DNA from 3 places in the Azotosporobacter soli genome. Region 3 is predicted to be linked to each of the others. Evidence: riboswitches for the same ligand, from Rfam matches in the RefSeq annotation. Region 3 holds a riboswitch; each other region holds the start of a gene.
The links. A riboswitch is a leader RNA that binds a small molecule or an ion and turns the genes downstream of it on or off. The one in region 3 is predicted to bind lysine.
Positions count from the first base shown of each region.

Region 1: it holds a riboswitch for lysine, as region 3 does, so the genes downstream of both, QTL79_RS17310 (diaminopimelate decarboxylase) here and QTL79_RS17470 (amino acid permease) in region 3, are expected to answer to the same signal.
Region 2: it holds a riboswitch for lysine, as region 3 does, so the genes downstream of both, dapB (4-hydroxy-tetrahydrodipicolinate reductase) here and QTL79_RS17470 (amino acid permease) in region 3, are expected to answer to the same signal.

Region 1 is NZ_JAUAOA010000032.1:6,547-10,682, reverse strand. It holds gene QTL79_RS17320 (ATP-binding protein) at 1-476, shown strand, start outside; gene fumC (class II fumarate hydratase) at 473-1,849, shown strand; lysine riboswitch at 1,924-2,093, shown strand; gene QTL79_RS17310 (diaminopimelate decarboxylase) at 2,229-3,512, shown strand; gene QTL79_RS17305 (IclR family transcriptional regulator) at 3,646-4,136, shown strand, end outside.
Region 2 is NZ_JAUAOA010000005.1:141,177-145,312, forward strand. It holds gene dapG (aspartate kinase) at 1-397, opposite strand, end outside; gene QTL79_RS07175 (aspartate-semialdehyde dehydrogenase) at 464-1,495, opposite strand; gene dapB (4-hydroxy-tetrahydrodipicolinate reductase) at 1,498-2,304, opposite strand; lysine riboswitch at 2,419-2,594, opposite strand; gene dut (dUTP diphosphatase) at 2,681-3,130, opposite strand; gene QTL79_RS07190 (M16 family metallopeptidase) at 3,111-4,136, opposite strand, start outside.
Region 3 is NZ_JAUAOA010000033.1:13,425-17,560, forward strand. It holds gene QTL79_RS17460 ((Fe-S)-binding protein) at 1-767, shown strand, start outside; gene QTL79_RS17465 (sugar diacid recognition domain-containing protein) at 805-1,878, opposite strand; lysine riboswitch at 2,026-2,201, shown strand; gene QTL79_RS17470 (amino acid permease) at 2,328-3,752, shown strand; gene QTL79_RS17475 (bacteriohemerythrin) at 3,779-4,136, opposite strand, start outside.

The DNA of each region.
Region 1 (4,136 bases), on a different contig from region 3:
CCGTCGATTTGAAATGCGGCAATTTAAATGACATTCTTCACCTCTTACGTCCTCTTATGGAAAGCGATGCACTGCGCGAAGGGAAGAATGTCAGCTTAGAGATGGGCGATATTGACGAACTTTTATTGGATGAAAAAGAGATCAGACAGTTGATCCTTAATTTATTCCGTAATGCGATGGAAGCGATGGAACCGGGCAAGTCGACGTTGCTGCGTACCTTCGCACAAGGAGAAGGGGTTGTTTTAGAAGTTCGCGACCAGGGGCGAGGAATTCCGCAGAGTATCATGGATCAGTTAGGTACGCCTTTTTTTACCACGAAAGAAAACGGCGTCGGCCTCGGACTGTCCGTCTGTTACAGTATTGCGGTTCGCCACAAAGCGGCAATTGAAGTCGATACGTCTGAAGCTGGGACGATTTTCCGTGTGCGTTTTCCAAAAATAAAGAGTAAGAATAGTGAAAAGGAGGAAACAAAATGAAATATCGGATTGAAAAAGACTCAATGGGCGAAGTGAAAGTGCCGTTTGATAAATTGTGGGGAGCACAGACGCAGCGAAGTTTCGAAAACTTTCGTATCGGTACGGAGAAGATGCCGGAAGAGTTGGTAAGCGTGATGGGCATTATTAAACGCGCCGCAGCCGAAGTAAATAAAGAACTAGGCGTGTTGCCGCCGAACATTGCCGATGCGATTATTGCGGCCTGCGATGAGTTGGCAGAAGGAAAACTGGCGGGAAATTTTCCTCTCTCGGTTTGGCAGACCGGCAGTGGAACGCAATTTAATATGAACATCAATGAAGTCTTGGCAAACCGGGCCAGCCAACTGTTGGGTGAAAAAGTCCATCCGAATGATCATGTGAACAAGTCGCAAAGCTCAAATGATGTTTTTCCTACCGCGCTGCACATGGTCGGCGTGCATCTGCTGCGCGTGCAGTTATTTCCGGCGATGCAAGCATTGGAAACGGTATTGTGGCAAAAGGCCGAAGCGTTTGCCGCCGTCGTCAAGATTGGTCGTACGCATTTGATGGATGCAACGCCATTGACGCTAGGACAGGAAATAAGCGCTTGGTCTAGGATGTTGGAACGAAACAGGCAGATGCTCGAACAGGGCCTCGGGTTTATTCTTGATCTGGCGTTGGGCGGAACCGCGGTCGGGACGGGAATTAACTCGCATCCGCATTTTGCCGTGTCGGTTGCGCAAGTGATTGCACGTTTGACGGGCGAGCAATTTCGCAGTGCACCGAACAAATTTCATGCGCTGAGCAGCAAGGATGAGATCGCGGTCGTGCATGGCATGCTGAAGGCGCTAGCCGCCGATTTGATGAAAATTGCCAACGATGTGCGTTGGTTGGCCAGTGGGCCGCGCTGCAGCATTGGTGAAATAACAATACCGGAAAACGAACCCGGAAGTTCGATCATGCCGGCCAAAGTAAATCCAACGCAAGCGGAAGCGCTGACGATGGTCGTAACCCAAGTGTTTGGCAATGATGCAACGGTCGGTTTTGCCGCTAGCCAAGGGAATTTTCAGTTGAATGTCTTTATGCCGGTGCTTGCCTATAATCTGGTACAGTCGATTCGCCTATTAAGTGATGCAATGGATTCGTTCCGGGGTCATTGCGTGGCCGGGATTGAACCGAACCGGGAACGGATTTCACATAATTTGAATCAATCGCTGATCCTAATTACCGGACTGGTTCCTTTGATTGGCTATGACCGGGCCGCAGAAATTGCAAAACGGGCGGCCAAGGAAGGCATCACGCTGCGCGAGGCGGCGCTGGCCAGTGGATACGTTAACGAGTCTGACTATGATTCATATATGGATCCGGTGAAGTTGGTTAAACCGACATTAGGTTAAACCTGCAAAGGAGGCGTATTGACAACCACTCTCATTGTGATTATACTGATAAGCAGATGACAAGTGAATATTGCCACCGAGATAGAGGTGCGGCAACCAATAGTAACTGTCCTGAGCAGCCAGCGATGAAGGAGAGAGAAAGGGGCGGCCGCCGAAGTGAAAAGTTAAGGCAATTCTTTTTGCTGGTTCTGTATTGAATAAGTACTGAACTGTCACCCCATAGGGGTGGAGTGCTATCTTGCAGCGCTGAATCCTGTAAATAAGGATTTAAAGCGGTTTGCGAGATAATGCGCGAACCGCTTTTTTGTATAAAGGGTGACTCCATTTCTTTGGCGACGGAATCTTGTTGAAGTAAGGGACTTTGTAGGAGGAATGACTCATGGCGGAAAAGAAAGTACCATTCAATTTGGCGCAAGTGCAAGAAATCACTCGGACTTATCCGACTCCGTTTCATATCTATGACGAAGAAGGAATTCGCACGAATGCACGCCGTCTTAAGGCTGCTTTTTCCTGGGCACCGGAGTTTAAGGAATACTTTGCTGTTAAGGCCACTCCGAACCCATATCTTCTGGCGTTGCTTAAGGAGGAAGGTTTTGGCGCAGATTGCAGTTCGCTGGCAGAACTATATTTGGCGCAAGCTGCCGGAATCGGCGGCGAAGAAATCATGTTTTCGTCAAATGCGACGCCGGCTAACGAGTATCAGGCGGCGGTCGACATGGGCGCGGTTATCAATCTTGATGACATCAGTCACATCGAATATTTGACGGAACATGTCGGCATGCCGGAGATGATCTCGTTTCGCTATAATCCGGGTCCTTTGATGGCTGGAGGAAATGACATCATTGGCTATCCGGAAGAGGCGAAATATGGCCTGACCAAAGAGCAGATTCTGCAAGCGTATCCGATGGCAAAAGCCAAAGGCGCTACCCGCTTCGGCTTGCATACGATGGTGATTTCGAACGAACTCAGCCCGGATGGCTTTGTCACAACGGCCAAGATGATGTTTGACCTGATTGGCGAAATTTATGAAAAAACCGGCATCCGAATGGAATTGGTCGACTTTGGTGGCGGAATCGGCGTGCCGTACCGGCCTGAGCAGGAGGCTGTCGACCTTGAATATGTCGGGGAAGGTGTGCGGCGCGCTTATGAGGAAATGATTTTTGCAAAAGGTCTGGCGCCGCTCAAAATTACGATGGAGTGCGGTCGTATGATTACTGGACCGTACGGTTATCTGGTGGCGACCGCGTTACATAAAAAAGAAATCTACAAGAATTATGTCGGACTCGATGCTTGCATGGCCAATTTGATGCGTCCTGCCTTATACGGTTCTTATCATCACATCACCGTGCTGGGAAAAGAAGGCTTGCCGTGCGATCATGTGTATGATGTGACGGGATCGTTATGTGAGAACAATGATAAGTTTGCGGTGGACCGGGAACTGCCGGAAATCAACAGGGGCGATGTTGTGGTGATTCATGACGCAGGTGCACATGGGCATGCGATGGGCTTCAATTATAATGGCAAGCTGCGTTCGGCGGAATTGCTGCTTCGGCCGGATCATAGCGTAAAATTGATACGCCGTGCGGAAACGTTGGCTGATCATTTTGCGACGCTCGATTTTCCAGGGGCTGCACTCGATATGTCGTCAATATTGAAGAAATGAACTTTTTGAAACAGGCCGCTAGAGGCCTGTTTTTTGCTTTTTGCTTCTATCCTCGACCTTTTAACTGGACAGGATGCTTGCGGCGCGGTATCCTGAATGAAGGGCAACGTCGGAAAAAGAAAGGAATGAAATTGTGGCTGGGGAAAAAGAAAAAGTCCACTCGCTTGACCGAGCGCTTGATCTATTATTGTTGTTTCAGCAAGAAGGGAGAGAACTGGGCGTGACGCAAATTGCTGCATTGCTCGGTATGCAAAAAAGCACGGTGCATCGCAGCTTGTCGACGCTCGAAGCAAAAGGGTTCGTGCAGCAAAATCAGGAAAGTGGACGCTACTGGCTTGGCTTACGGTTATATTCTCTTGGCATGATGGTGCGGGATAAACTGCCGTTAGCCGGCTTACTTGCTCCATATGCAAAACAGTTGGCGCAAAGTTATCGTGAAGCGGTTCATTTATCGGTGCTTGACCGTACGGCAGAGCAGCCAAGGCATATCGTTATTGACAAAGTGGAAAGTTCGCAGGTGCTTAGTTTGACGCCGCCGGTCGGCTCAAGCGAGCCTTGCCATTGTTCTGCCGGTGGAAAGTGTTTGTTGGCCTTCAGCTCATCTGACTATCTGGCTCGCTTCGA
Region 2 (4,136 bases), on a different contig from region 3:
CAGCCTTCAATAAAGATAACAATCTCGCCGGTTCTACGCGTAAAATTCGCGCATTATTGAAATTGTCATCGGTAATAACGCCTGCTTGACCGCCGGTCAGCATCACCGCATCCATACCGTGTGCCTGCAAGGTCCCCGCCATGATAACAGCTGAAATCATCTCACCGCAATACATAATATGATCCATTTCACGGCTGGCTATCGACGGGTTGGCTGAACGGGCCAAATCAATCAACGTATCCGTCGCATAGCATTCACCGCGGCGTCCCATCGCCGAAACGACAACAACCGGTGAAGCGCCCTGTTCACGCGCTTTGCGCACTTTTTCAACCACCAAGTCGCGTACTTTAGGCGATGCGACTGACGTACCGCCAAATTTTTGTACAATGATTCCCATATAGCACCTCTAGTTATTGATCTATCTTATGCCTTGACTATTTTTTCGACAATTGCAACTTAAACATTAGAGCAACTTTTGCTCAATCATCGATTCTGCAATCTGCAATGCATTAAGCGCGGCGCCTTTACGAATTTGATCACCGACTACCCAGAGATTGAGTCCGTTGGCAATCGAGTCATCTTTGCGGATACGCCCGACAAAGACTTCATCACGTCCGGACGTAAAAAGAGGCATTGGATATTCCATCTCTGCAGGATCATCCTGCACTACGACGCCGGGAAATTCCGCCAGCAATTTCTTTGCTTCCTCCACTTCGATCGCTTTTTCGAATTCAATATTCACCGATTCTGAGTGGCTGCGATAAACCGGCACTCGAATCGTAGTCGCAGTGATGGCCAGATTTTTTTCATTTAAAATCTTACGCGTTTCGTTTACCATTTTCATTTCTTCTTTAGTATAGCCACTTTCGAGAAAAACGTCTATCTGCGGAATCAAATTGAAAGCAATTTGATAGTGCTTATCCAGGCTAGCGCTAGGCAATATCTTTGCTTCGACTGCTTCTTTTCGCACCGTTGCCGCCGTTTGCTGCTCAAGTTCCTCAATGCCTTCTTTGCCCGCCCCCGACACGGCCTGATAAGTCGAAACCACAACACGTTTGATAATCCCCCTATCGTGCAATGGTTTTAGCGCCATGACCATAATGATCGTCGAACAGTTTGGATTGGCAATAATGCCTTTATGTTCGCGCAACGCTTCCGGATTCACTTCCGGCACCACCAACGGGACTTGCGGATCCATGCGAAACGCACTGGAGTTGTCGATGACTACCGCGCCATGACGAACGGCTGCCGGTGCAAATACAGTACTGGCTGAACCGCCCGCGAAGAGTGCGATCTCAACGCCAGCAAACGAATCGTCGGTTGTTTCTTCTACTGTGTAAGTCTTGCCCATAAAATCGATTTTTCGGCCAGCCGAGCGTTTGGACGCCAACAATTTCAATTCGGCAAAAGGAAATTTTCGCTCTTGGATCAGCTCGAGAAACTCCTGACCAACCGCTCCCGTCGCACCGACAATCGCTACATTATACTTTTTCATTCTTATTCGCCCCTTATCGCCATTATTTTATCTAAACCATGGACAAGTCCTGTAAATTGCATGATGCTTTTGCAAGCAAGAACGACGCCCGGCATAAATGATTCGCGTGAAATTGAGTCATGCCGTATCGTCAACGTTTGTCCGAGTCCACCGAAGATAACTTCTTCGTGCGCGACATACCCAGGCAAACGCACGCTATGCAGCCGTATTCCTTCATAATCAGCGCCGCGCGCACCGGAAATCTTTTCCTCTTCATCGGGATGCCCCTGCGCCAACTTACCTCGGATAGCAGCCAGTTTTTCAGCCGTATGCAACGCCGTGCCCGAAGGCGCATCCAATTTTTGATCGTGATGCAATTCGATGATTTCAACCTGCGGAAAAAAACGCACCGCCTGTTCGGCCAGTTGCATCAGCAAAATGGCTCCGATGGCAAAGTTCGGTGCAATCAAAGCCGCTATCCCCTGTGCACGACACAAGTCGTCGATTTCCTTCAAGTCGTTTTCGCTCAATCCCGTCGTACCGACGACCGGATACACCTTATGCGCTGTCGCAGTACGGATATTATTCATCACCGATTGCGGAACAGTAAAGTCGACGACAACATCGGCCGCATTGCGTTTCAGCGTAGTTTCCAACTCCCGGTCAACCGTGATGCCAATTGAGCCAAGTCCTGCGCATTCGCCAATGTCTTGTCCCTTTCCGTTTAAGTCGACTGCACCAGCCAAAACAAGCCCATCGGCTTGTTGAACGGCTTTAACCACTTCACGACCCATCTTTCCCAACGCGCCGCATACCACAACTTTAATCATTTTCACTACACCCCTTATTTTTAAAATAGAAAACACCCGACGAGTCCAAAATCTCATCAGGTGTCTAATAGACAACGGCTAAGGCAATAACAAACAAACTGTTTGCCACGTCTTAGATGAGATAGCACTCCACCGAAAGCAAGCTTTCAATGACAGTCTTATACTTATTCAGTACAAGCCCAGCAATATATTTCGGCCATACATTGCTTCGGCAAAGCACCCTTTCTCCTCAGATCTTCGATTCCACTCTCCCTGAAGGTACTATTGAGCTCCGCGCCTCTATTCCATCCTACGAGGATGCGTCTTATGTTTAGTTAAAACATATTTTATCTAATTCCATGCGCGGTGTCAAGTTTTCTCATTTATATTTGCCGCTTTATTCTCCGGTACTGCCAAAACCGCCGATTCGTTGCGTTCCTGATTCCTCTTCCTGATCTACACAGAGATATTTATAAAAAACGCCCTGTGCAATTCTCGTCCCCGCCTCAATCGTAACCGCCTCGGTGCCATGGTTAACAATCGCAATCATGATATGCCCTTCATTATCCGGGTTGTCATAATAATCACAGTCGATGATGCCCTGTCCGTTGATTAAGCTCAACATATGCCGTAAAGCCAGACCCGAACGGATATGAATGCCAAGGTATTCATCGTTTTGCATATAAGCTTTGATTCCAGTGGGTACGAGCGTGACTTTTCCCGGCAACAACTCTACCGTTTTTGCAGCGGAAAAATCGTAGCCGGCACTACGCATCGTCTTACGTTTCGGCAATTTAAGACCTTGGTCTTGGTATGCGCCGATAAATTTAAAACCCCGTAAATTCATAGGTCACTCCTTCACGCTGCGGCCCGAGTACGGTTAAACATATTTGTCCGGCACAAAATAGTCCGTTAATCATTTTTTGCAATGACTCGCAAGTAACCGCGTCAATTTTATTCACGACTTCTTCAAGCGTCACATATTTTCCCATTATGATTTCTAGTTTTCCAAGACGTGACATCCGGCTACTTGAACTTTCCAAGCCTAAAAGCAAATTTCCTTTTAACTGCTCCTTCGCCTTTAAGAGTTCAGATTTTGAAATGCCATTCGTGCGCAGTTCCTCGAGCGTCGCTTTGATAACACGCAATACTTCTTGACCGTTTTCGGGACGCGTACCTGCATAAATGCCAAATAAGCCTGCGTCGCTATAATTGGTCTGATACGAATAAACCGAATAAGCCAGTCCCATTTCTTCTCGGATTGTTTGGAAAAGACGCGAACTGATGCCGCCGCCTAAAATGTTATTCAAAATGTGCAACGTATAAATTTCTGGCGACCCTTGCGGCAATCCCGGCGTGCTTAAACAAATATGCGTTTGCTCGATCGCTTTTTCATGAAAACTGGTTCCATTTTGAAAAAGCGGCGCCGGGCAACGTCCGGTCTCATGTGTTACAGTCGGCGATAAACAGAGTGACTCCTCAAGCATCGTCTTTAATGCTTCATGCGTCAAATTTCCTGCCGCCGCAATCACGATATTCTCCGGTCGATAATATGCATCATAATAAGCGCGCAGTTTTTCTTGATCGAATGCATCAACAGTTTGCAGCGTGCCTAATATTTTTCGCCCTAACGTATGCTCTGGCCAGACACGTTCCATATGCAAATCATGCACCAGCTCATCCGGCGTATCTTCATACATATGGATTTCTTCTTTGACAACTTCCCGTTCTTTTGCAATATCCGTTTCAGAAAAATCGGCCCGGAGCAACATATCGCTTAAAACATCGACCGCTAATGCAAGATGAGAGTCCACCATCTTTAAATAATAACAAGTATGTTCCTTGGCCGTAAA
Region 3 (4,136 bases):
TCAAAGTTGATAAGCCGCGTCTAAAAGTCCTCTTCTTTACCGGTTGCACGATTAATTACATTTATACCGATATCGGTAATTCGGTTCTGAACGTTCTGAAAGCGAACAACATCGAAGTTACGCTGCCTTCCTTGCAACACTGTTGCGGTACGCCGGTTTATATGTCCGGCGATATTGACTCGGCACGCGTCTTGGCTAAGCACAACATTGACATCTTCAGTGAAACGCCTTGCGATTATGTCGTTGCTGCTTGCGGCTCTTGCGCGGAAGCCTTCAAGATCGAATACCCCCACCTCTTTGCCGATGATGCTTTGATGACGGAAAAGGCGAAGAAACTTGCCGCCAAAACCTATGAAATCAGCGAATTTCTTGTGGATATCGCAAAATTCGATCGCAGCAAGTTAGGCAAAGTCGCTGCGACCGTAACCATGCACGACCCCTGTCACATGGCGCGCGGCATTAAGGTAACGAAACAACCGCGTGAGATTTTGCAAGCCATTCCCGGCGTAACGTTCGCCGAGATGAAAGAACCTGCCCGTTGCTGCGGCGCCGGTGGTTCCTTCAGTCTCGCCAACTATGAACTCTCACGCAAGATTAACGACCGCAAGGTTGCCGATATCGCATCAACCAAGGCCGATATCGTCGCCACAAGCTGCGGCAGTTGCCGGATGCACATTACAGATGGTCTGATCCAAAACGGCATGACACAGGATTCGCTCCATGTTATCCAGCTTCTCGATCAATCGTACCAGGCCGGAGCAAAATAAAACGATAAAAAGCCAGATGCAGCAGCATCTGGCTTTTTTATCGTTTACGGGCCGGCACTTCAACCCATACGGTCGTACCGCCGCCGGGCTGAGAGATAATTTCAAACTCGCCCTGCAACAATTCCACCCGTTCCTGCATACCGTGAATGCCAAGGCAGGGTCTGCCGTCAACCGCTTTATTCAGTATCGTCCGCTCGAAGCCTTTTCCGTCATCTTGCACGCGACAATAAAGACGACGTTGTTTTTTGCCGATGCAAATCCAAACCTGACTGGCCTCGGCATGCTTCGCAATATTAGTCAGCGCCTCCTGAACGATGCGGTATAAAGCGGTCTCGATCTCCGGCAAGAAACGACAACCTGCAACTTCGCTCACATCCAACTGCACATTGATGCCATATTGTTTAGCGTATGTTTCCGCATAGCGCTGCAGCGCCGGTGCAAGTCCGAGATCATCGAGTAAAAGCGGACGAAGCTCTACCGCTAAACGGTGAACCGCATCCAACGTTCCCGCCGCCACCTCTCGCATCGCCAGCACTTTTTCCCGCCACGCTTCCTCCGGCATCTGTTCCGCCAGCAAACGCAAGCCCATTATAATGGAAGTCAATGATTGGCTGGTTTCATCGTGAAGCTCGCGAGATATCTTGCGTCGCTCTTCTTCCTGAACGCGAATAATCTGATTCAGCAGGCTGGACTGCAGCTCTTTTTTCTCCCGCAATGTCTTCAGCAGTAGTTGCTGGCGTTCGTTCGCCTCCAGTGCCGCGGCAACGAAACGGGCTGCCAGTCTGGCATAAGGCGCCGCAGTCTCCGGTTGCCCTGTGACGCCGATGAATCCAGCCCTGCGATTGCGATAACGGATCGCAACGTTAAATCCGCTGCGCACGCCCGGCCATTTTTTCTCATCAGCCTCGCTAACGGAAAATTCTTCGGCCAGACTGCCGGTTAAATGAAGCGCAGCCGCTTCATGCAATTTACCAATTCGTTCCGGACTAAATGAAGCAATAATAATGCCGTCTTCATCGACAATATTTACATTTTTGTTTAATTCCGCTGCAATAATATCCACCAATGATTGGGCGAATTTCGCGTCAAGAATGGGTTCCTTTTTTGCCATACGCAGCCTCCCTTTACTTTACTCCTCTTTTATCATATGGTTTCAGACGTTTAACGTCAATGTATACAGTATCACGGACATTTTTCCGGTTTGTTCAATTGACAAGCACCTTTTTTTCCTTTACAATTAAGTGGAAATTAATAGGGCGTGTAGGATAGAGGCGCGGGTGTCATCAGTATCTTCGGGGAGCAGGCAACAAGGATCCGAAGTGAAAGGGGCAACTGCCGAAGCAGGATATTTTGCCAAAGAATTTCTTGCTGGGCTTGCATCGAACAGATGCTGGACTGTCATCGAAAGCAATACGATGAAGCGCTATCTCACAGCAACGCAAGCTTCGCGTTCGTCGGAATGTGAGAATTGTAATGGTTGTGGGCGTAGAGCCTCGCAACCATTTTTCTTTTTTTAGAAAAGCTCGCACTTATTATTATTTTTACAAGGAGGTATCTTCCATGTCTAACGAAAATTCATTATTGTCGCAAATGATGCCGCAGAAAGAGTCTCTGCGCCGCGACATGAAATCCCGCCATCTGATGATGATCTCTATCGGCGGCACGATCGGCACCGGCCTTTTTCTCGGTTCCGGTCAAACGATCAACCAAGCCGGCCCGCTTGGTGCACTGCTGGCCTATCTGTTTGGCGGCTTCATCATGTATCTGGTCTTGCTTTGCCTCGGCGAGCTGACGGTAGCAATGCCGGTTTCCGGTTCTTTTCAAAGTTATGCGACTCGTTTTATTTCTCCGGCGGCCGGTTTCACTACCGGTTGGCTATACTGGATCAACTGGGCGATTTGCATCGCGGCCGATTTTACCGCCGCCGGCATCATTATGAACAATTGGTTCCCCATGGTATCTACATGGATCTGGTGCGCCGTGTTCGCAGTAGTCCTTGCCGTATTGAATCTCGTTTCCGTTAAAGCTTATGGCGAAGCGGAATTTTGGTTTGCCAGCATCAAGGTTGCCGCGATCATCGGCTTCATTATTGCAGGCGCGAGTATGATGTTTGGTTTTAACAGCGGTCATGAAGCGCTGATGTTCAGCAATTTCAACACCGGCGGCGAGGGAATCTTTCCTAACGGCTTCAATGCCGTCTTCCTGACGATGGTTGCTGTTGTTTATTCCTTCCAAGGCGCAGAACTGGTTGGCATCGCCGCCGGTGAATGCGACAACCCCGGCAAGCATGTCCCCCGCGTTATCAAAGGCATCACGGCCCGCATCATCATTTTCTACGTTCTGGCGATGGGCGTTTTAGCCGGTACGATTCCCTGGCAGGAGGCCGGCGTTCTTGAAAGCCCGTTTGCACACGTGTTCGGCATGATGGGCATGCCGATCGCAAAAGATATTATGAGCTTCGTCGTTATGACCTCCGCGTTGTCGGCAGGAAATTCAGCGCTTTACGCCTGCTCGCGTCTTCTCTGGTCGATGTCCAAAGAGGGTCTGGCGCCGCAGTGGTTGGGCAATCTGACGAAACGGGATGTGCCTTATAACGGCATTTTCTTGACGCTGGCGTTGGCCTGCATGTCACTGTTGACCAGTGCCTACGCAGCCGACAGCGTTTACCTCTGGCTAATGTCCAGCACCGGCGTAACCGGCTGCCTGATCTGGGTAATCATCGGCTGGTGCCAGTTAAACTTCCGCAAAGAGTTTATTGCCAAAGGCGGCAGCCTGAAAGATTTGACCTTCCGCACACCGCTCTACCCGTTGGTTCCCCTTCTTGTTATCTTCCTCAATCTCGGCGTCGTAGCCAGTCTCTGGCTGGACGAAACACAGCACATCGTTTTATACACCGGTATCCCCGCTGTAATCGCCACTTATTTCTATTATGTGCTGTTCATGGGGAAAAATTCTCAAGCAGCAGCAAAGACAAAAGCAAGCTAAAAGACGGCCCCCTGCGGGCCGTCTTTTTATTGTTCCAGCTTATTTTTGAAAAACTCACTGTAGCGCTTGTCGACGATCAGGATATGATTATCGATCCACTCTTTGACAAAAGAAAATATCGGAAACGATAGGGCCAGTTCTCCGCCTTCATGTTTAGTCAAAAGCGCCGTTACCTCTTTGATAAAATAACCATGCGCTTTTTGATGCTCCTCATATTCGGGATAGTGATGTTTTTTCATCAACTCTTCTTCCGCGGTAAAATGATATTGTACATAATCAAGCAAATCCTGCAGCACTTCCGCCGTTAGTTTGCGTTCCTGTTCTAACGTTTCGCACTCGAAGATATTTGTATATAAATCATTAAAACGCTGCAGCAGTTGCTGA